2 regions of the Enterococcus sp. DIV0174 genome follow, and region 1 is predicted to be linked to the other one. Evidence: riboswitches for the same ligand, from Rfam matches in the RefSeq annotation. Region 1 holds a riboswitch; the other holds the start of a gene.
The links. Region 1 has a riboswitch for tetrahydrofolate ahead of IGJ93_RS05465 (folate family ECF transporter S component). Riboswitches for the same ligand answer to the same signal wherever they lie in the genome.

Region 1 (10,812 bases):
CAAACTTAGCAAAAGTAAGAAAAGGACAATTCGAAGGAATGGCCGAGAAATTATTAGAAGAAGAGTGGGCACCTGACTTTGGTGAACGAAAACCACATCCAACTGCTGGAGTTACTGCTGTAGGGGCACGCATGCCACTAGTTGCATTTAATGTAAATCTTGATACCGATAACATTGCTATCGCAAATAAAATTGCAAAGATTGTTCGTGGATCTGGCGGGGGATTTAAATATTGTAAGGGAATTGGTGTGATGTTGGAAGACCGAAATATTGCGCAAGTTTCCATGAATATGGTGAATTATGAAGGTACGCCATTATATCGAGCATTTGAAACGATTCGCTTTGAAGCAAAAAGATATGGCGTCAATATTATTGGCAGTGAAGTTATTGGGTTGACTCCTGCAAAAGCACTCATTGATTGCGCAGAATACTATTTGCAAATTGAAGAATTTGATTATAAAAAACAAGTATTGGAAAATCATCTACTAAACTAGGAGGACTGAGCATGAAATTAATTGATCAAAAAGTAAAAGAATTTGTAACGGTCTTAGGGTCTGATGCACCAGCTCCTGGAGGTGGATCAGCATCAGCGCTTGCAGGTGCAATGGGTATTTCACTAACAAAAATGGTGACAGAATTAACCATTGGAAAAAAGAAATATGCAGAATTTGCAGAAGAAATGAGTGCAGCGCAACAAGAAGCGACTCGTTTACAATCTGCGTTCGTACGCGCCATTGATGAAGATACAGAGGCATTTAATAAAGTGTCGGCAGTATTTACGATGCCAAAAGACACAGAAGAAGAAAAAGAACTACGCAAACAAACGATGCAACGTGCTTTAGAAGGTGCAACACAAACGCCTTTCAAAATGATGGAAATTGCGGTGGAAGCATTAAAAGTCACCAGAGAATTGATTGGAAAATCCAATACAAACGCAGCAAGTGACTTAGGTGTAGCAGCATTAAATTTGAAATCTGCATTGCAAGGTGCTTGGTTAAACGTCTTAATCAATCTTTCAGGAGTAAAAGACGAAGCATTTGTTACTCGATACAAAGAAAAAGGAAATGCATTGTTAAGTGAAGGAATGAGTCTGGCAGATGAAATCTATACTGCCATCGAAAAAATTGTCTAGCTAGGAAGGAAGAGAAAAATGACAAACTTATCAGATATCGAAATTGCAAATCAAGTTGAGATGAATCCAATTACGGACATTGCTGAAAAACTTGGAATTCCTAAAGAAAGCCTCGCATTGTATGGCGATTACAAAGCAAAAATCAATGTTAGCAAGCTAGAAAATTTAGACAAAGCGAAACGAGGGAAACTAATTCTTGTAACAGCAATCACACCGACGCCAGCTGGTGAAGGAAAAACAACTACTTCCGTTGGGTTAGTTGATGCTCTAACAAAAATTGGAAAGAAGGCAGCCATTGCGTTACGCGAGCCCTCTTTAGGACCAGTATTTGGTGTGAAAGGTGGAGCAGCAGGGGGAGGCTATGCGCAAGTAGTGCCAATGGAAGACATCAACTTGCATTTTACTGGCGATTTCCATGCAATTGGTGCGGCTAATAATTTACTGGCAGCTTTGCTAGATAACCATATCCATCAAGGTAACACATTAGGGATTGATAGCCGAAGAATTACTTGGAAGCGTGTTGTAGATATGAATGATCGACAACTACGTCATATTGTGAATGGTCTACAGGGAAGAATTAATGGCGTTCCCCGTGAGGATGGCTACGATATTACAGTTGCCTCTGAAATTATGGCGGTTCTATGTTTAGCAAATAACATTACTGATTTAAAAGAAAAACTAAAAAAAATCATTGTTGCATATAGCTTTGAAGGAACTCCTATCACAGCAGGAGATTTAAAAGCAGAAGGGGCAATGACCGCTCTTTTAAAAGAAGCAATCCAACCAAACATTGTACAAACACTTGAACATTCACCTGCATTTATTCATGGGGGACCGTTTGCGAATATTGCCCATGGTTGTAATAGTGTTCTCGCTACAAAGCTTGCATTGCAATATGCCGATTATGCAGTAACAGAGGCTGGATTTGGAGCAGACTTAGGCGCAGAAAAATTTATTGATATCAAGTGTCGGTTAGCCGAATTAAAACCAGACGCAGTTGTCTTAGTTGCGACGATTCGTGCATTAAAAATGCATGGAGGAATGAAAAAAGCTGATTTAGGAACAGAAAGCGTAGAAGCCGTTCTTAAAGGCCTTCCTAATCTGGAAAAACATTTGAGTAATATTCAAGAAGTATATGGTATGCCTGTTGTAGTTGCAATCAATAAATTTCCTACCGATACGGATGCTGAGTTAGCTGCTGTCGAAAAAGCTTGCGAAGAACGAAACGTTGAAGTAACACTATCAGATGTCTGGGCGAAAGGTAGCGAAGGCGGCATTGATCTTGCAAATAAAGTAATAGAACTAGCAGAAAAACCCAATAGTTTTAGTCATGTTTATGATCTATCAGATTCAATAGAAGAAAAATTAACGAAAATCGTTCAACGAGTGTATGGTGGAAAAGGGATAGAACTTGCACCAAGCGCTCGAAAAGAACTTGCGGAATTAGAAAAACTTGGATTTACTGAGTATCCTATTTGTATGGCAAAAACGCAGTATTCTTTCTCAGATGATGCGACTCTGCTGGGAGCACCTAAAGATTTCACGGTAACTATTCGCAATCTAAAAGTGTCTGCTGGCGCAGGATTTATTGTGGCTTTAACAGGTGCGGTAATGACAATGCCAGGTCTACCGAAATCACCAGCAGCAGAACGAATTGACGTAGATGCTGAAGGAAATATCTCTGGACTATTCTAAGATGAATGTAGAACATTTTAGGAGTAGCCAATATCATCAATCAACTTGGAGTGGAGGAAAAACAACCGAGCTTTTCCTCTTTCCCCCGGAGGCAAATTATCAGCGGAGAGTATTTGATTATCGAATTTCTAGCGCCACGATTGAGGAACAGTATTCTATGTTTACTGTATTACCTGGGTACAACCGACTTTTGATGCCACTTGAAGGAAGTGTCACACTGACGAATAGTGAACAAACGGTACGACTAGAAACGTTTGATGTGGGCGAATTTGACGGAGAACTTTCTACAACAAGTGTGGGGAAATGTGTTGACTTTAATTTAATTTATAAAAAATCCATGCAGGGGGAGATGAAGCGTGTTCAAACACATAATTCTCTATATTCAGTAGAAAAAGATTGTTATCTGTATTGTGTCGAACAATGTACAGTAAAAATAAAGCACGCTACTTATTTCTTGAAACAATCTGATAGTCTCGCGCTGACTGGAATAACAGAACGAACTGCGATAGAACTGTTACCAAAGGACGATGTCGTTAAACTAATTTATGTCAGTTGCAATTAGATTTGAATGAAAGCGCTTTAAGAAGAGGAGGGAAACCATGCAAAATGAGGAACAGATTCCGGAAATTTCAGACATTAAAGATCCAGAAGAATTTTCGAAGGGAGAAGAAAATGAAAAGTTCAGCCTGAGCGGTGCGACATTATATGGAATTAACGCGGTCATTGGTTCAGGAATTTTCTTACTTCCAAGGACGATCTATCAAGATTTAGGACCAGCATCACTAGTAGCGATACTTGTTGTCGTATTACTTGTGTTGATGCTTGCCGTTTGTTTTGCGGAAGTAGCAGGGTATTTTAGTAAAAATGGTGGGGCGTTTCAATATACAAAAGCAGCCTTTGGTGATTTTGTTGGATTTAACGTCGGAATTTTGGGCTGGTTTGTAACAATCATTGCCTGGGCTGCGATGGCTGCAGGATTTTCGAAATTATTAATTCAAACATTTCCAACATTAGAGGGACAAAATACCCTGATAAGTGTGCTATTGATTATCTTTTTATCAATAATCAACAGTATGGGGATTAAAACATCAAAGATTTTTACAATCACGATTACTATTGCAAAATTAATTCCAATTATTGCCTTTACTTTGATGAGTATTTTCTTTATAAAAAATGGGATTAATGCTGGAAACTTTACACCTTTTCTACAACTGAATCCTGATATGACCTTGTCTCAGGCGATGGCATCTACTTCACTAACTGTGTTTTACGCATTTATTGGATTTGAAGCTTTGCCAGTAGTTGCAGGGGAAATGCGAAATGCGAAGAAAAATGTACCAAAGGCAATTATCGGATCAATTAGCATTGTATCTATTTTGTATTTTATGATTATTGCTGGAACGATCGCGATGTTAGGCACAGGGATTCTTCAAAGTAATGCTCCAGTGCAGGATGCATTTGTTGAAATGGTAGGTCCGGCAGGAAAATGGATTATTTCAATTGGGGCATTAATTTCTATTGCTGGATTAAACATGGGGGATTCATTGATGATTCCACGTTATGGTGCTTCCATTTCAGACGAAGGATTATTGCCGAAAGTTATTGCAAAGAAAAATGCTAAAGGAGCACCGATTGTCGCCATTATTGTATCCGGGTTAATTACGATTGGCTTTTTATTAAGTGGTTCATTTGAACAATTGGCTGAATTGAGTGTGGTTTTCCGTTTCTTCCAATATATTCCCACAGCTTTGGCGCTGATTTGGCTTAGACGGAAAAAGATGGATACTGTACCAGCCTTTAAGCTACCTCTAGGACCGATTATCCCTGTTATCTCCATTGCGGTGAGTATTTGGATGGTAGCAGCAGCTAATCCATTCAACCTAATTGCTGGGTTAGTCGGAGTGATTGTTGCCAGTCTTCTCTATTTTGTGATCAATAAAGGAAGTAGACCTGGAACAACACCAGAGTAGAAATGTTGAATATAAGCGAATGAAAATTGGAGGATATTAGACATGAAAGCGGATGAAGAAACAATTATTTTAGATGGTAAAAGTTTGACATTGGAAGATGTGGTTGCCGTTGCAAGAAGAAATGTCCAAGTGAGCATCGCAGAAAGCGCAGAAGAAGCGGTCAACCGCTCTCGGAAAATCATTGACGACATCGTAACCGAAAAAAGAGTGGTATATGGGGTAAATACAGGGTTCGGTTCATTATGTAATGTGAGCATTTCCCAAGAAGACACAGCACAGCTACAAGAAAATCTTATTCGGACACACGCTGCTGGTTTTGGGGATCCTTTTGCAGAAGATGTCGTTCGTGCAATCATGCTGATTCGCGTGAATTCACTTGTGAAAGGCTATTCTGGTATTCGATTAAGTACGGTAAAAGCACTGATGACCATGTTAAATAAAGGAGTTCATCCATTTATCCCAGAAAAAGGTTCACTAGGTGCTTCTGGAGATTTGGCGCCATTAGCACACATGGTGATGCCTTTACTCGGTCTTGGAAAAGCTTACTACAAAGGAGAATTATTGCCAGGTAAAGTGGCAATGGAGAAGGCTGGATTAGCCATTATTCAATTGAGTGCAAAAGAAGGTCTTGCATTCATTAATGGAACAACTGTTTTAACGGCTGTGGGTGCGCTAGCAACGTACGATTCAATCGAGTTGTTGAAACTTTCAGATATTGCAGGAGCACTTTCTTTAGAAGTACATGGGGGAATATCTAGCCCGTTTGAAGAAGACCTACACACCATTCGTCCACAAAGCGGACAGTTAGCAACTGCTAGAAACATTCGTCGGTTGATTGAAGGAAGTGGTTATATCACAGAGGCAACCCCTGATCATGTGCAAGATCCGTATACTTTACGCTGTATGCCACAAATCCATGGTGCTAGTAAAGATTCTGTCGCGTACGTGAAAGAGAAAGTTGAAATTGAGATTAACTCAGTGACCGATAATCCAATCATTACACGTGATGGAAAAGTAATTTCTGGTGGGAATTTCCACGGAGAACCAATGGCGCAACCATTTGATTTTCTAGGAATTGCCGTAGCTGAAATAGGGAATGTGTCGGAACGTCGTGTGGAACGATTAGTAAACAAACAACTAAGTAAACTCCCTTCTTTCTTAGTTAAATATCCTGGATTAAATTCCGGATTTATGATTACGCAATACGCTTGTGCTTCCTTAGTTTCTGAAAATAAAATCTTAGCACATCCAGCAAGTGTAGACTCTATCCCATCTTGTGAAAATCAAGAAGACTTTGTTAGTATGGGAACAACTGCTGCACGAACTGCCGCAGAAATCTTACTGAATTCTAGACGTGTGGTAGCAACTGAAATAATGGCGGCCTGTCAGGCAATAGATATCCGCGGTTATCAAGACAAACTAGGAAAAGGAACACAGGCTGCTTATCAAGCATTCCGCCAATTCGTGGCATTTATTGAACATGATAAAGAAATTGAAATGTATGAGGAATTAAACAAGGCAACAGAAGTCATGATTCATGGCGATTTATTATCTGCTGTAGAAAAAGAAGTAGATTTAGCTATTCAATTTAGCTAGTTGATTAACCAGATTGATGAGTGGAACCAGTAGAAAGAAAAGGTTGCTTCAGTCTTCTCTACTGGTTTACACTTTTTGTTTTCCTACAGCAATGCATTCTTGAATGAGGAGGCTGACATATGAAGTACCAAAAGCAAAAGAAAACAGCAGGTATTTGCTAGGTGAATCTGAAAAATGGCCATTTGTTGAAAATAAAGCACGTGAAGTCTTCAATGAGGAAATGAAGGAAGTGTAGCAGCATGTTTCAGGCAAAACAAGAAAAGTTTTGGCAAGATTTGGTAACAAAAGTAACTATCGCGTTAATCTATGCATTCTTATATTCGATAGCCCTTAACTTTTTTTGGCAACCGGGACATATTTATGCAGGCGGATTGACTGGGATTGCGCAAATTCTTTCTACTTTATTTGATCGAACTGGAGGATTTACGTTGTCTATTTCGGTTATCTATTATTTGTTGAATGTTCCGATGTTTATCTTAGCATGGGTTAAGATAAATAAAAAATTTGTCTTTTTTACAGTAATCTCTGTAACTTTTGCTTCTTTTGCTATTTCAATGGTTCCAACGGTTTCGCTAACGAATGACCCCATCATTTGTGCTATTTTTGGTGGAGTTATCAATGGATTTTCTTTAGGTTTAGCATTGAAATATGGAATTGCTACCGGAGGAATGGATGCACTTATTATTACACTTAGACAACATACTGGACGAAGTGTTGGTGCAATCTCAATGGGAATTAACGGGCTAATTATTTTGACTGCAGGTTATCTGTTTGGCTGGCCTTATGCATTTTATAGTTTGCTTGCTATTTTTGTCAGTGGAAAGGTAACTGATTTAGTCTATGTCAAGCATCAAAAAGTTCAAGTTATGGTGATTACGCAACAGCCAAACCACGTCATCCCAGAATTACAAAAGGTTTTGAAGCGGGGAATTACGGTCATTCCCCAAGGATATGGTGCTTATGATTATCGTGCCCAAACAATTTTGATTACAGTCATTACTTTTTATGAGATGGAGCTTTTAGCAAAAATCATGAAAGAAGTTGATCCAAAAGCGTTTGTTAGTGTCTCGCAAGACATTAAAATTCTAAGTCACTTTGAAGAATTAGATATATTATAAATGAATCATTAAAATAGAAAATCAGTTTTTGAAGGTTGAGGAGATAGGTCGATGTTAAATCCAAATGAAATTCTACAACACAGTATTCGGATGGGGAGTCAAAAAATTGAAAAAACTCTTTTAGCAAAGCTAATCTTGGGGTTCATCGGGGGTGCAATGATTTCATTGGGATATCTGGCATATTTTCGTGTATCTGCATCAATTTCTGTTGAGTTCCCAAGCCTTGCAAGTCTGGTGGGAGCAAGTGTGTTTCCAGTTGGACTGATTGTCATCTTATTAGCAGGTGGTGAATTAGTCACAGGAAATATGATGGCAGTTAGCTGTGCATTTTTTGCAAAAAAAGTGACACTAAAGGAATTAATAAGTAATTGGGGAGTCATTACACTTGCGAATATTGTGGGTGCCATTTTTGTCGCCTATTTTTTTGGTCACTTTGTCGGGTTAACTCACACCGGTGTTTTTCAAGAACAAGTAATCAATGTTGCCCAGCATAAAGTAGAGAGTTCATTTTTTCAAGCTTTTGTTTCAGGTATTGGCTGTAACTGGTTTGTGGGTCTTGCTTTATGGTTAGGTTATGGAGCAAAGGATACAGCTGGGAAAATTTTAGGGATCTGGTTTCCGGTGATGGTTTTTGTCGCCATTGGATTTCAACACAGTGTGGCAAATGCGTTTGTCATTCCAGCAGCCATTTTTGAAAGCAGTGGGACTTGGCTGGACTTTATTCAGAACTTTATTCCCGTTTATTTAGGAAATATTGTTGGCGGATCTGCATTTGTTTCCGGATTCTACTATCTAAGTTATACTCATCATTAAATAAAAAATAACAGAGTAGAGGACAAAGCGTTAAGTGTCATAAGAGATGGGATGTTGCTCTATGAACGAAGAATAAGTATTCGCGGTTTTGCCCTCGCATTCGCTGCATGAATTTTTGTGTAGCAGCTCTAGAGGAGATGCTCGTAATGAATAAATTAAATGTACACGCTCTGACAACCATTAGTTTACTAATTGCTCTGATGGTTCTATTGTCTCAAGTATTTGGCTTTGAAACACAGTTAATAAAAATAACCTTTGATTTTATCCCCGAAGTAGTTATGGCGTCTCTGTTTGGTCCTTTTTGGACGGGCGTAGGTGCGTCTGTTGCAGATATCATAGGAAATACTTTGTTAGGGAAAGCGCCATTCTTTATCGGCTTTACACTTAACGCATTTATTGGTGGCTGTGTCTATGGTTTCTTCTTTTATAAAAAAAGTGTCACACTTAAAAATGCCTTTTTTTGTGTGTTGGTGAACACCTTGATTATTAGCCTGTTTTTGACACCATTATGGCTGTCCATAATGTATGATATTCCTTTCACGGATGGAAAACTTTGGGCCGTTCGTTTAATCAAAGCAGTTGTGATGTTGCCAATTCAAACGAGTCTTATCTTCTTCTTTGGTAATGCCATTCCAATAAGAATAATTGGTAAGCGATTCGTTTCGTAAAAAATAGAATGAATGACACTTCGTAAGCGTAGATACCTTAGATGAATGCCTGTCTTTTAAGCCAAATTATTTGGCTGATCTTACCTATCGTATAGGAAGCATGTATCAAAATTCTGGTAGCTACTCTTTTTGTTTTGATTCTTTTGGATTAGAGTGCAGGAGAAGACGTTTGAGAAAAATAAAATTTCTTTTATCGTCAGAAAGGGCATGAAAAAATAGGAACTTACTTCGAGGTCACTCATCGATATAGCTGATTTGGATAGGCGTTGTATCGAGGATGACTAAACTTTCCTATCAATTAGCTATATCGTTTTTATTCATTAGATGAATAGATGGGTGAGGAGATATAGTGATGGAGAATAAAGAAAAATTAATCAATTGGAAAAAAAGTGAAGAGAATCAAAAAAATTCAAGATTGGGATTTTTCTTATCTTGAACGATGAGCGACAATTTTTTTTAAAAATAGAAAAAACTTTCTTCAGAGAAAATGAGCACAAAAAAATAGGACCCGAATAAAAAGATGATTTCAATTTTCTAACAGAAAATTGAAATCATCTTTTTTGAATCAACGAATGCTGTTTTTATCATTTAATTGTTTCTCTATATGAACCGAATCAGTCAGAAATAAGTTTCTTTTGTTTCGACTTCCATTGACTAAAAAACGCGATAGCTTCTTTTTTGTTTTTACTTCTTTGGTTTAGCAGCTTTGTTCGCTTTTTTTGTGTCAGGAGTTTCTGGTTTTAAAAAACGGTTGATCTCTTCGTTAGAAGCTACTTTTTTCTCTGGATCCACTGCGAATGACTCGAAAAGTTTGTCGAGATTATCTGTACGTTCGAATTTTAGTCCCATTTTTATCACCTCATTGATAGTGTACCATGTAATTCTTAAAAATCTACTATATTTTATGAAGTCGAAAAATTTTGGTTTTTGGCGTTTGTTAGTTATAATTAGATTATAAAAAGATTTGAAAGAGGTGAGAAAAATGTTTGGCGAAGAAAAACTATTGATGACTATCCAGATGAACCACCTAGAGGAACGTGACAAAATCCAAGAAATAACTGATTGGGGTATACTTATTCGTTTATTGATCCAGCCGACATTTTTTCGACCTTTTCATGAAGCAACTGAATCCTTTCATTTGAAAAAATTTCAATTGGCATTGGAGTTAGCGGTAGAGAATGAACAAATTTTTTTCGTAGTTGGAAACGAAGAAAATGAATGCAGCTTTCATTATGAAAATCAGCAACTATTAATTAAAAATGTGATTGATAAACAAGTCTTTAATGAAAAAGAAGCATTGATTCATGACTATCTTCGTATGAAAATGGCAACTCATGGTGTATTTGCTTATTTACGTGCCTATAGTGAATTCTTGGCACACAATACAAAAGAAATTGAGCGACGAACATTATTTGAGACACAAGAAGAAATTGGTAGCCTCCCTAAGATGAAAGGGCAGGAAGGAGAAGTGATCGTTGATTGTAATCATTTTGCTGGCTATGATTTATTTTATCGCGGATTGTGCCTGACTTCTTGTTGGGAGATGTATTACAGTGCGGCTTACTTCAAAGTTATTCCAAAACCAATTTTTCTTGATGTTCAGCAAGTGGAAAGTATTACTGAACTAGAGAATCAGGTATTGAAGATCCAGCTTTACAAAAATCCATTTAATTGGCGAAAAAAAGAGAATCTTCGTTTTCAAGCTTATTATCGTGACCAGTTAGGTTTTGATCACTTGGCTTGGGATAACGGTGTTGGCTTACTGAAAGAACCATTTATTGAATATGCATACACTGATCGAGTAATCCAGTCCGTCCAGT
Region 2 (10,812 bases), 1.0 Mb from region 1:
AAAATTCGTAAAACAATTATGGAAGTCGTACCACAAGCGAAACATGCCTTCTTACCTCGAAAGCAAGCTCAGCCAAAGAAAAAGGGTAGCTTAGGTGTTGAACACGCAAGCAATGAAGCCATTCTTGAAGCATTGAAGAAAGTTGTGACACCTAGCGAGGAAGAGTTTGACGAAATCCCTAGACAGATGCTTTTGGACTATGGTTTAATAGCGGGAGCACAAGCCAAAGAAAAAAGAGAAAAACTTGGGGATGAACTTAGGATTGGTTACACCAATGGCAAACAATTAGCGAAACGCTTGAAAATGTTTCGCATTACACCAGAAGAATTGACACAAGCAATGAAAAAAGTGGAGGCAAAACATGACTGAATATCGTGAGATCGCAACACCCTCTCGAACAAAAGAAATCTTGAAAGAACATGGATTTCAATTTAAAAAAAGTTTAGGACAAAATTTTTTAACAGAGCCTAACATTCTACGAAAAATCGTTGAAACAGCTGAGATCAACCATGAAACAAATGTAATTGAAGTAGGGCCAGGAATTGGCGCACTGACTGAACAATTAGCCATGAATGGAAATCAAGTCGTCGCATTTGAAATCGATGATCGTTTGATTCCAGTATTAGCAGATACACTTCACCGTTATCAAAATGTTAAGGTTGTTCACCAAGATATTTTAAAAACGGACTTGGCTACTGCTGTCAAAGAATATTTTACAGAAGATTTACCATTAAAAGTGGTCGCAAATCTTCCCTATTACATTACAACGCCAATCATGATGCACTTTCTTGAATCGGACGTACGTGTGGATGAAATGGTTGTTATGATGCAAAAAGAAGTTGCAGATCGAATTTCTGCAAAGCCTGGTACCAAAGCTTACGGCTCACTTTCAATTGCCGTGCAATATCATATGGATGCGTCCTTAGCATTTATCGTTCCTAAAACAGTTTTTGTACCACAACCAAACGTTGATTCAGCGATTTTAAAATTGACACGCAGAGAAGAACCAGCTGTTGAAGTCACGGATGAAAAAGAATTTTTCCGTTTGACGAAAGCCTCATTCCAATTGCGTCGCAAAACATTATGGAACAATTTGCAACACGCTTATGGAAAAGACGAAGCAACCAAAGCGTGGTTGACTCAAAGTTTAGCTGATGCAGGAATTGATCCAAAACGTCGTGGGGAAACACTGTCATTAGAAGAATTTGCTGCATTAAGCAATGCGATGATGGCGAATAAACAAGGGTAAGAAGTATTGTTCAAAAAATAGTTATCACAGAAAAGCGGAGCAGGATGCTCGCGTTTTTCTGTGATTTTTTTATCAAGTAGGATAAAATTTGGAGGAAAATGCGTACTTATAATAGGGATAGGATGAAAAAAGCAGCACAACTAAGTCACTTTCTAAATCATCTTTCGAATGACGAAAGGATGCTTTTGAAGTAAGTTAGCAACACAATTATTTTAATTGGAAAAGAAGAATGACTTGATAGCTCTATAATAAAATTGATGAGCTGACAGACATATCCAATTTGAAAAACATTTATACGATCCAACTAAGTGAGTAAAAAAAGAATTTGTCGAAGATTGTTGGCAACTTCTTTAAGTGTCTTGACAGATACATGGAATATCAGTACAATAAACAACATCAATGTGTCAAGACACATAAGGAGAGAAAAAATGAAAAAAAATTCTGTTCGTCACTTAACTATTTCTGCACTGCTGATTGGGATGGGAATCATCATTCCTTTAGTTATGCCAAAAATCATGATTCCACCAGCATCTTTTACCTTAGCTTCGCATGTGCCATTATTCTTAGCAATGTTTTTTTCACCAGGGGTAGCTGTTGCTGTCGCTTTAGGAACAACGTTTGGGTTCTTTTTATCGACACCAGTCATTATTGCATTAAGAGCATTGTCACACATTATTTTTGCAGTAGTTGGTGCTTGGTATTTGCAAAAGAAACCTGGAATCGTCTTGAAGGATGGAAAATTTACGCTAGCAAACTGGAAATTTCAAGGCTTTAATTTTGTCATTGGGGTTATCCATTCAATTGCCGAAATGTTGGTTGTGAGTGCTTTTTACTTTATGGGTAATATGCCTGATACGTATTATTCAGAAGGTTATTTCTACACAGTATTTATTTTGATGGGAATCGGTGGATTGATTCACAGTTTGGTTGACTACAATATTGCTTACTTTGTTGCGGGCACGTTGAGCAAATATTTTGATATTCCTGTATTTACTGCAGCGAAAGAACAGGCGAGGAAGATGGAGAAGCTTGGCTAAAAATAATTGAATGAGAAAAATTGATTAGATTTAGTTATTGTTGAATTTTTCAAATACATTAGTAAAAAATAGGTAACCTAAAACAGATTTTGTTTTAGGTTACCTATTTTTGTTTAACACGTTTGGCTAGTAAGTGAGAAAAAATAGTTGTAAAATCATTTGCGCTAAAATCTTTTGATTCATCAATTGTAAAATGCTGTCATTTGGGATTGAATAAGAAAATTAGTAAGAAAAAAGAAAGTTCACTATTAGCTAAGCTTTGTTTACAACTTGAAGAATGCAAGAGCACTTACTTTTTTTTACATTAGCAATCAATTAGCTTATGGCATCTAGAAAAGAGCTGCCAAAAAAAGTGAGCGATTTAATGGAAAAATATTTTTGATTGTTCTTTTAAAATGAATTTTCGAAAAATATTTTTTCTAAAAAAAACAAATTTTAAAATAGAAAGTCTAAGATGCGTACCCAAAATTAAAAATAATAAAAAAACTTATTGAAAGCGCTATCTTTTTATGGCATAGTGTAACTGAAGGTGCCTGATAAATAAAATCGTACGATTGAATGAAGAGGTGGTTGGAATAAAAATAACTTTTATTTGGCGTGGTTGGCGTACATATTGTTGTTTAATGGCTATATAATATTGTTATTTATATGCTCAATTATCTTCCTGATTAGTCATTTAGTTCGTTTGCTATGTAAAAAAGCACCAAATGGCTACGATATGTTTTGTAGCAAGCCTACTAGCTATGAATTTTGTCTTAACTTGGTTAACAACTTCCGTTAGTCTGATTGAGACAACTATTTAATGGAGGGAACAAAAATGAGTCTAGGAGACAAACTGAAAGAAGAACGTCTAAAGAATGAGTATACGCAAGAAGATATTGCCAAAATATTGAATGTTGCACGCTCCACTGTTTCAAGCTGGGAAGTGTCGAGAACATATCCTGATCTTTCTTTCCTGATTACTTTAAGTAAATTATATGGAGTAACAGTCGATTATTTAATTAAAGATGAAGAAGAGACAATTGACAACAATCAGACAATAAAAACAATGGGTTCTTTGAATCAGAAACAAAAATATTTTGGATTTGGCTTTTTGGCTTGCTTCATCTGCGCACTGTTGATTGGCTTATTTTTTCTGAATACGGCGAATCAGAGTACAAAAAAAGAAAAAGGACAAAAAGAACCGGTCGAGTATATTATTCCTTTGACGGATATCATGGATGTTACGGTCAAAGAAATCCCTTACGGTAAAGATAATAAATATCAAGTTCCTGAAATAACTGCAAATGTAAAATTACGTGAAGGCTGGAAAGAACCGGGATGGGTTTTTCATTTTGATAATAATACGGGAGCTGCGTATATTCATCTTTCACAAAATAAAGTGTATAAAGGTGAACCTTTTCCGACCAACTATTTTCCAAAATTGAGTTTTGTCGCTGCACAGTATGTTAGGGATACCGAGTACATGGATATTCCTAAAAAGATTATCTTGATTGACGATAATACCGCAGATCCCCCAAGTACAGCAAAAGAGCAACGGGTGATTTGGGAAAAATAAAAAAGGAGTGTTTAGAAATGAAAAAATTTGTTTGTCTGGGCTTGGTTACGTTTGGAATGTTACTGTTTGGTCAGCCAGCACAAGCTGCTGAAATTACTAACGATGTGGCACCAGAATTGGGGAAAATTTACATAGATGAGCGTGAGTCTGACTTGACTGACATTCTTTGTACGACTTCTGAAGGTAGATATGTGATTAATGAGAATAAGCTCGTCTTACTAGATAAAGAAATCCCAGGTGTAACGCCTTTTATCTATCATGATGTACAGCTTTTAAGCGGTGATGTAACAGGCTACAGCTTTACGATTGCAGGAAACACTCGATATACTTACCTAACTACTAATCATAATAGTGATTGGAGTCCGAGAGCAATGATTGTAAATCAAAATGGCGCGCAAATCCAATATTGGGAAGTGTACGGGACACCAGCTTCAATCGCTGATACAACATCAGCTACTGCAACGTATTATTTCGGTTTAAGAAACTTATCTTCCAGTGCCATGAATTATGGAATGAATATGATGTTTTAAAATAAGCAAACGAGTGTCTGGAACATCATCATTTTGATGAATGTTCCAGACACTTTTTTACGAACAAATGATGTTCAAAAAGTAAATTTCTCGAAAAACAAGCCGAATAATTTCAAAAATAGGCAGAGCTATTTCCAAACTGTTTTTCTTTTTTAGAGCTGAACGCGTTTGTCACAAGCTCTTTTATCTTTTTTTGTAATCGAACAAGGCCCTAGTATTGCAAAAAAAAGAACTGCACCGTTGGTTGCGGTACAGCTCTTAAAAAGGGGGCATCAATTAAAATTAAGGTAAAGTAATCACATCTTCTGTTTCTTTATCGAAGAAATGTCCTTTATTGATATTGAAAGCAAGGTCAATCATCTCGCCTGGTTTGTGGAAATCACGTGCATCGACTTTTGAAATAAATTCAGTTGAGCCAGTTTTTGTGTAAAGCATTGTTTCTGCACCTAGTAATTCTGAAACCACAACTTCAGAATGAACGACTGCTTCTGGTGAAGCATCTAAAGCAATTTGTTCGCTATGGATGTCTTCAGGACGAATACCGAAGATGACTTCTTTGCCGTTGTAGCCTTTTTCTACTAAGATTTTATTTTTTCCTTCTGGAATGCGAAGTCTTAATCCGTGACCATCAGTAATCACACCGTCATTTAGCGTTACATTGAAGAAGTTCATTGCAGGTGAACCAATAAATCCAGCAACGAAAACATTCACTGGTGTGTCATAAACTTCTTTTGGTGAACCAATTTGTTGAATAAATCCGTCTTTCATAATAACGATTCGATCTGCCATTGTCATCGCTTCTGTTTGGTCATGGGTAACGTAGATTGTTGTTGTTTCTAAACGTTGGTGTAATTTAGCAATTTCTGCACGCATTGCTACACGTAATTTAGCATCTAAGTTTGATAAAGGTTCATCCATCAAGAAGACTTTGGCATCACGAACGATTGCACGACCTAAAGCAACACGTTGACGTTGTCCACCAGATAATGCAGCTGGTTTACGAGATAGGTATTCGGTTAGACCTAAAATTTCTGCCGCATTTTCAACCCGATTTTTGATTTCAGCTTTGTCATATTTTCTCAATTTCAAACCAAATGCCATATTATCAAAAACAGTCATATGAGGATAAAGAGCGTAGTTTTGGAAAACCATTGCGATATCACGATCTTTTGGAGCTACATCATTCATGACTTTTTCGCCAATTTTTAATTCGCCTTCCGTAATATCTTCTAAACCAGCAATCATACGTAAAGTAGTTGATTTCCCACATCCAGATGGTCCAACAAAAACAATAAATTCACGATCTTGAATATTTAGATTAAAATCAGTAACTGAATAATTTTCTGCATTATCGTATTTTTTATAAACATGTGTCAACGCCATTTCTACCATAGTAAATTCCACACTTTCTATAAGTTTTATTTGACTAAAGTATAAATGAAAGCGCTAACCTGTAACAACGGCAGAATGAACAAGAATTTGTCTGTTTTTTGGTCAGAGTGACGAAGAAGCAAAGAAAATCAAAAAAATGGTAACAAAAAATTTAAACGGTTTCCTAAGTTTGTTACACTAAAGAAAAGAAAGGAAGTGTGACTGATGAAAATTGCTTTGATTGCACATGATCGAAAGAAACCATTGATGATTAAATTAGCGACAGCTTATCAAACGATTTTAGCGAAACACGAGCTTTATGCAACTGGGACGACAGGTTTACGAATTCAAGAGGCAACTAATTTGCCAGTTCATCGTTTTAAATCAGGTCCGTTGGGAGGCGACCAACAAATTGGGGCAATGATCTCGGAAGACGAAATTGATTTAGTCATTTTCTTGAGAGATCCACTGGCAGCGCAGCCACACGAACCAGACGTAACAGCGTTGATTCGTTTATCAGATGTATACGAGATTCCTTTGGCAACCAATATTGGCACAGCTGAAGTTTTACTGCGTGGATTAGCAGCGGGATATTTAGATTTTCGGACGGTCGTTCATGAAATGGAAAAAGAAGCGATTTCAACGGAACATGAATGAATTTTCGGTATTTTATCCAATAATATGAATAAATACTAATGGAAGTTGTTGAATAGCGAACATAAAAGACGGAAATCATAGTAACATTCAGTTTTCCTGTTTGCTAGTCAATGATAATTATGTTATATTTTGTGAGGGAATTGTTTCCCAAAATAAAATCAGAGTAGGAAATAAAGCGTTAAGTGCTGGGAGGATGGGATGTTGCCACCTGGACGAAGGATAAGGGAACTTATTCGCGGTTTTATTTTCGCATTCGCTGCATATTATTGTGTAGCAGCTCTTAAAGGAGATGCTAAAATGAAAAAAAATCGATTAGACGCACGGATGATAGCGATCATGGGGCTGTTGATTGCCTTAATGGTTACTTTATCACGACTAATATCTATCGAAACACCTTTTATCAAACTCAGTGTAACATTTATTCCACAGGTCATCATGGGGATTTTATTTGGCCCTTTTTGGTCTGGTATTGGATCAGTGTTAGCTGACCTTGTCGGAATGGCATTATTTTCAAAATCAGCATTCTTTATTGGGTTTACCTTGAATGCTTTTATCGAAGGTGCGATTTACGGCTTCTTTTTCTATAGAAAAGAAATTACTTGGAAAAATGCTATCTTAGCAACACTGAGTGTCACGTTGATTATCAATTTGATTTTGACGCCACTTTGGCTAGCTTTGATGTATCATGTCCCACTGTTTAGTTGGGTCGTTTGGGCACCACGATTGTTGAAAACAGTTATTTGGATCCCGCTTCAATCAATTGCAATTTACTATGTTGGACGAAGTATTCCTTATAAAAAGATTTTGCAAAGTCTAACAGTTCGCACGAAATAAAAATAAAAAAACAGGCAATCTTCCCATCCCAGAAGATTGCCTGTTTTTTTATTGATGTGTAAATTGTGCTTGATAAAGTTGATTGTAGTAACCAGCTTTTTTTAATAATTCATCATGTGTACCCATTTCAACGATTTCACCATGATCCATGACCAGAATTTGGTCCGCATTTTTAATAGTGGAAAGTCGGTGCGCAATTACAAAGCTGGTTTTCCCTTCCATCATTGTCAAGAAGGCTTGTTGGATTTTCTTTTCGGTTAGCGTATCAACAGAACTAGTTGCTTCATCTAAAATCAGCATGGGCGGGTTACTAATCATCGTTCGTGCAATCGTTAATAGTTGTCGCTGACCATCGGAAATTTTTAGTCCTTGACCACCGATTTTGGTTGAAAGTTTTTCTGGTAGTCGCTCGACAAATTCATACATATAGGCAGCTTTTAATGCTTCATTGATTTCCTCATCACTAGCACTTGGATTGCCATAGCGAAGGTTCGCACGTAAGGAACTGTCAAATAGCCAAGTGTCTTGTAAAACCATACCAAAGCTTTTGCGCAAAGTCGTTCGTTTGATGTCACGGAGATTGTGACCATCAATCAGAATCCTTCCGCTAGTGGTATCATAAAATCGCATTAAAAGATTGACCAGCGTTGATTTCCCGGCACCTGTTTTTCCGACGATTGCAATTGTTTGCCCAGGTTTTGCTTTGAAATTAAAGTCTTCAATCAAACGCTGATTTGGATCATATGAAAACGAAACGTGTTCAAAAACGACTTCTCCTTTGATTGTGTTGGGATCCAAAGCAAACGCATTAGGGGCGTCAGGTGTCTCTTCGGGCTGATCAATCAACTCGAACGCTCGATCCAATCCAGCAAAGGCCGTTTGAATTTGCGTAGTGATTCCAGATAATTCGATAAAAGGCTTAGAAAATTGACTCGAATAGATGGTAAAACTGGAAATAACACCAACGGTAATTGCTGACCCGCTTCGTAAAGCAAGCAAGCCGCCAACTAAACCAATTGACAGATAAGCTAAATGATCGACAAAACGGGAAGAAGGATTTGTCAAAGAAGAAGAAAATTGAGCACGCTGTCCCTTGACGTAAAGTTCTTGATTCAATGTTTCAAATGCCTGTTGACTAGCTGTTTCTTGTTGAAAAGCTTTTACGATTTTTTGATTTCCAATACGTTCAGTCACAAATCCGGAAATGTCACCAATAATTTTTTGCTGTTGATTAAAGTCGTTTTGGGAAGAACGTGCGACCAGAAAACTGACTAAAAAGATAATCGGGGTGGCACATAAAACGACAACTGTTAGCAACGGACTCAAATGAATCATAAAGATAAAAGATAAAATGATGATCGCAACGCCAGAAAATAATTGATTGAAGGCTGCTGCAATGGCGATAGAAATGTTATCCATATCATTGGTAAAACGACTGACGATATTTCCGTGTGCTGTTTGGTCATAATAGCGAAGAGGCAAACGGTTCAATCGTTCAAAAGCATCTTTTCTCAGCGCCGCTACCGAGAGATAAGCAAGCCGGTTACTTAAGACTTGAATCAACCACTGACTAAGAACATTGACGAGTACTACACCACCAAAGAGTAACAATAAATGAAAGAGTTCTTGAAATTGAACCCGTCCGATACCAATCATCAGATCAATACTTTGGCCAATTTGTAACGTCATGACGACGGTCGCGATACCGTTCAGCAAACCAAAGAAAATCGCTAAAGTAATTTCTTTAGGATAAGCCATCAGGTAGGGGATAAATCGTTTGAATAACTGCATTGAGAATTTTTTTTGTTTCATTTTATTCCTCCTCCTGCGATGCCACGATTTCTTGGTATTCTTTTGATGTACGCAACAGTTCAGCATTTGTTCCTTGAGCGACAATCCGTCCTTGATCCATGACTAAAATAGTTTCTGCTTCTTGGATTGAACGAACTCGTTGAGAAATAATCAGTACGGTACAATCAAGGGAAGTTTTCAAAGCTTTGCGTAAATTCAAATCTGTTTGATAGTCAAGTGCACTTAATGAATCGTCAAGAATTAGTAACGCTGGTTTTGCAATCAAAGCACGTGCGATGGTCAAACGTTGTTTTTGACCACCAGAAAAGTTTTTCCCGTTTTCCATAACTTTGGTGTCCAAACCATCAGGAAGTTGACGAACAAAATCGTCAGCTTGTGCAATTGTTAAAGCTTCCCAACATTCTTCATCTGTGGCATTCGTTTTGCCCCAATGCAAGTTGTCTCGGATGGAGCCAGTGAAAAGCACAGCTGTTTGAGGAACCATGGCAATTTGCGCTCGCAATTTTTCCATTTCCCATTGTCGGACATCTAGCTCGTCAACGAGAACCTCACCATTACTTACATCGTAGAAACGAGGAATGAGCTGAGTCAGAGTTGTTTTACCACTACCAGTGGGTCCAATGATGCCGACAATCGCATTTTTTCTCACTTGAAAATTGATGTTTTCCAAAGACAAACCAGAAGCTGGTGTATAGCGGAAATCAACGTGCTTAAATTCAAGGATTATCTGACTGTCAAGCGCAGGTGTGCTTGCGTCTGGCATTTCTTGGATTGAATTTTCCATGGTCAAGACTTCTTTGACACGTTTTCCTGAAGCTTCAGCACGGGTAAAAATCACGACTAAATTAGAAACAACAATCAAAGCTAACAACATTTGGTTCATATAATTGATTAACGCTAACACTTGTCCTTGCTGTAGTCCGCCAATATTGACTTTGATTCCACCAACTGTCAACAGGCAAATAATGCCTACATTCATGATTAATGTTGTGGCAGGGGTCAAAAGTGCAGAAATATTTGAAACGAGCAAATAATTTTTTGCCAGATCATCGGTACTTTCGTCAAAGGTTTTAACCTCTGTCTTTGTTCGACCAAAGGCGCGAATGACACGAACGCCACTAAGATTCTGACTAACGATTTCGTTTAAGTGATCTAATTTTTCTTGTACTTTTTGGTAAAGAGGAATTGTTTTTTTAATAATGAAATACAAGATTACCGCAAAAATGGGTAAAAAGAGTAAAAAGAACAAGCCAATTTGCCAATCAATGATAAAGGCCATCACGACAGAACCAATGCTTAAAAATGGCGCGCGGATCAATAGCCGGATAACCATCGCTAAAGCTAGTTGCAATTGATTGATATCATTGGTCATTCGGGTAATCAAGGTATCTGTTCCAAAATGATTTAGCTCGCTGTGGGAAAGTGTATTGATTTTTTTCATGAGTTGGTTACGTAACTCCGTACCGAAACCTTGCGAAGCAACTGAGGAATAGTATTGACAAATAATAGCACAAATCAGTCCGATAATTGACATGACAACCATCCAAATACCCATTTGAATGACTACACCTGTATCATTTTTTCTAAGTCCGTTATCAATCAACGAAGCCATCAATAAAGGGAGAATTAATTCAAAAACTGCTTCAAGAAATTTGAAAAAGGGTCCCAAAATGATTTGCTTACGATAGTCTTTTGCATAACGCAATAATTGAATCATATGATTCCTCCTAAGTAGTAAAATTTTCTATATTTATAGTAGAAAGA

Region 2: it holds a riboswitch for tetrahydrofolate, as region 1 does, so the genes downstream of both, IGJ93_RS10170 (folate family ECF transporter S component) here and IGJ93_RS05465 (folate family ECF transporter S component) in region 1, are expected to answer to the same signal.

What each region holds. Positions count from the first base shown of each region.
Region 1 is NZ_CP172881.1:1,115,156-1,125,967, forward strand. It holds gene ftcD (glutamate formimidoyltransferase) at 1-494, shown strand, start outside; gene IGJ93_RS05430 (cyclodeaminase/cyclohydrolase family protein) at 506-1,132, shown strand; gene IGJ93_RS05435 (formate--tetrahydrofolate ligase) at 1,151-2,827, shown strand; gene IGJ93_RS05440 (HutD family protein) at 2,829-3,389, shown strand; gene IGJ93_RS05445 (APC family permease) at 3,427-4,797, shown strand; gene hutH (histidine ammonia-lyase) at 4,840-6,393, shown strand; gene IGJ93_RS05455 (YitT family protein) at 6,633-7,511, shown strand; gene IGJ93_RS05460 (formate/nitrite transporter family protein) at 7,563-8,324, shown strand; THF riboswitch at 8,334-8,432, shown strand; gene IGJ93_RS05465 (folate family ECF transporter S component) at 8,462-8,992, shown strand; gene IGJ93_RS05470 (SPJ_0845 family protein) at 9,677-9,841, opposite strand; gene IGJ93_RS05475 (hypothetical protein) at 9,975-10,812, shown strand, end outside.
Region 2 is NZ_CP172881.1:2,117,033-2,127,844, reverse strand. It holds gene rnmV (ribonuclease M5) at 1-369, shown strand, start outside; gene rsmA (16S rRNA (adenine(1518)-N(6)/adenine(1519)-N(6))-dimethyltransferase RsmA) at 362-1,249, shown strand; gene IGJ93_RS10195 (hypothetical protein) at 1,678-2,286, shown strand; gene IGJ93_RS10190 (helix-turn-helix domain-containing protein) at 3,104-3,844, shown strand; gene IGJ93_RS10185 (hypothetical protein) at 3,862-4,374, shown strand; gene IGJ93_RS10180 (ABC transporter ATP-binding protein) at 4,657-5,766, opposite strand; gene IGJ93_RS10175 (methylglyoxal synthase) at 5,971-6,402, shown strand; THF riboswitch at 6,560-6,663, shown strand; gene IGJ93_RS10170 (folate family ECF transporter S component) at 6,700-7,236, shown strand; gene IGJ93_RS10165 (ABC transporter ATP-binding protein) at 7,285-9,048, opposite strand; gene IGJ93_RS10160 (ABC transporter ATP-binding protein) at 9,050-10,765, opposite strand.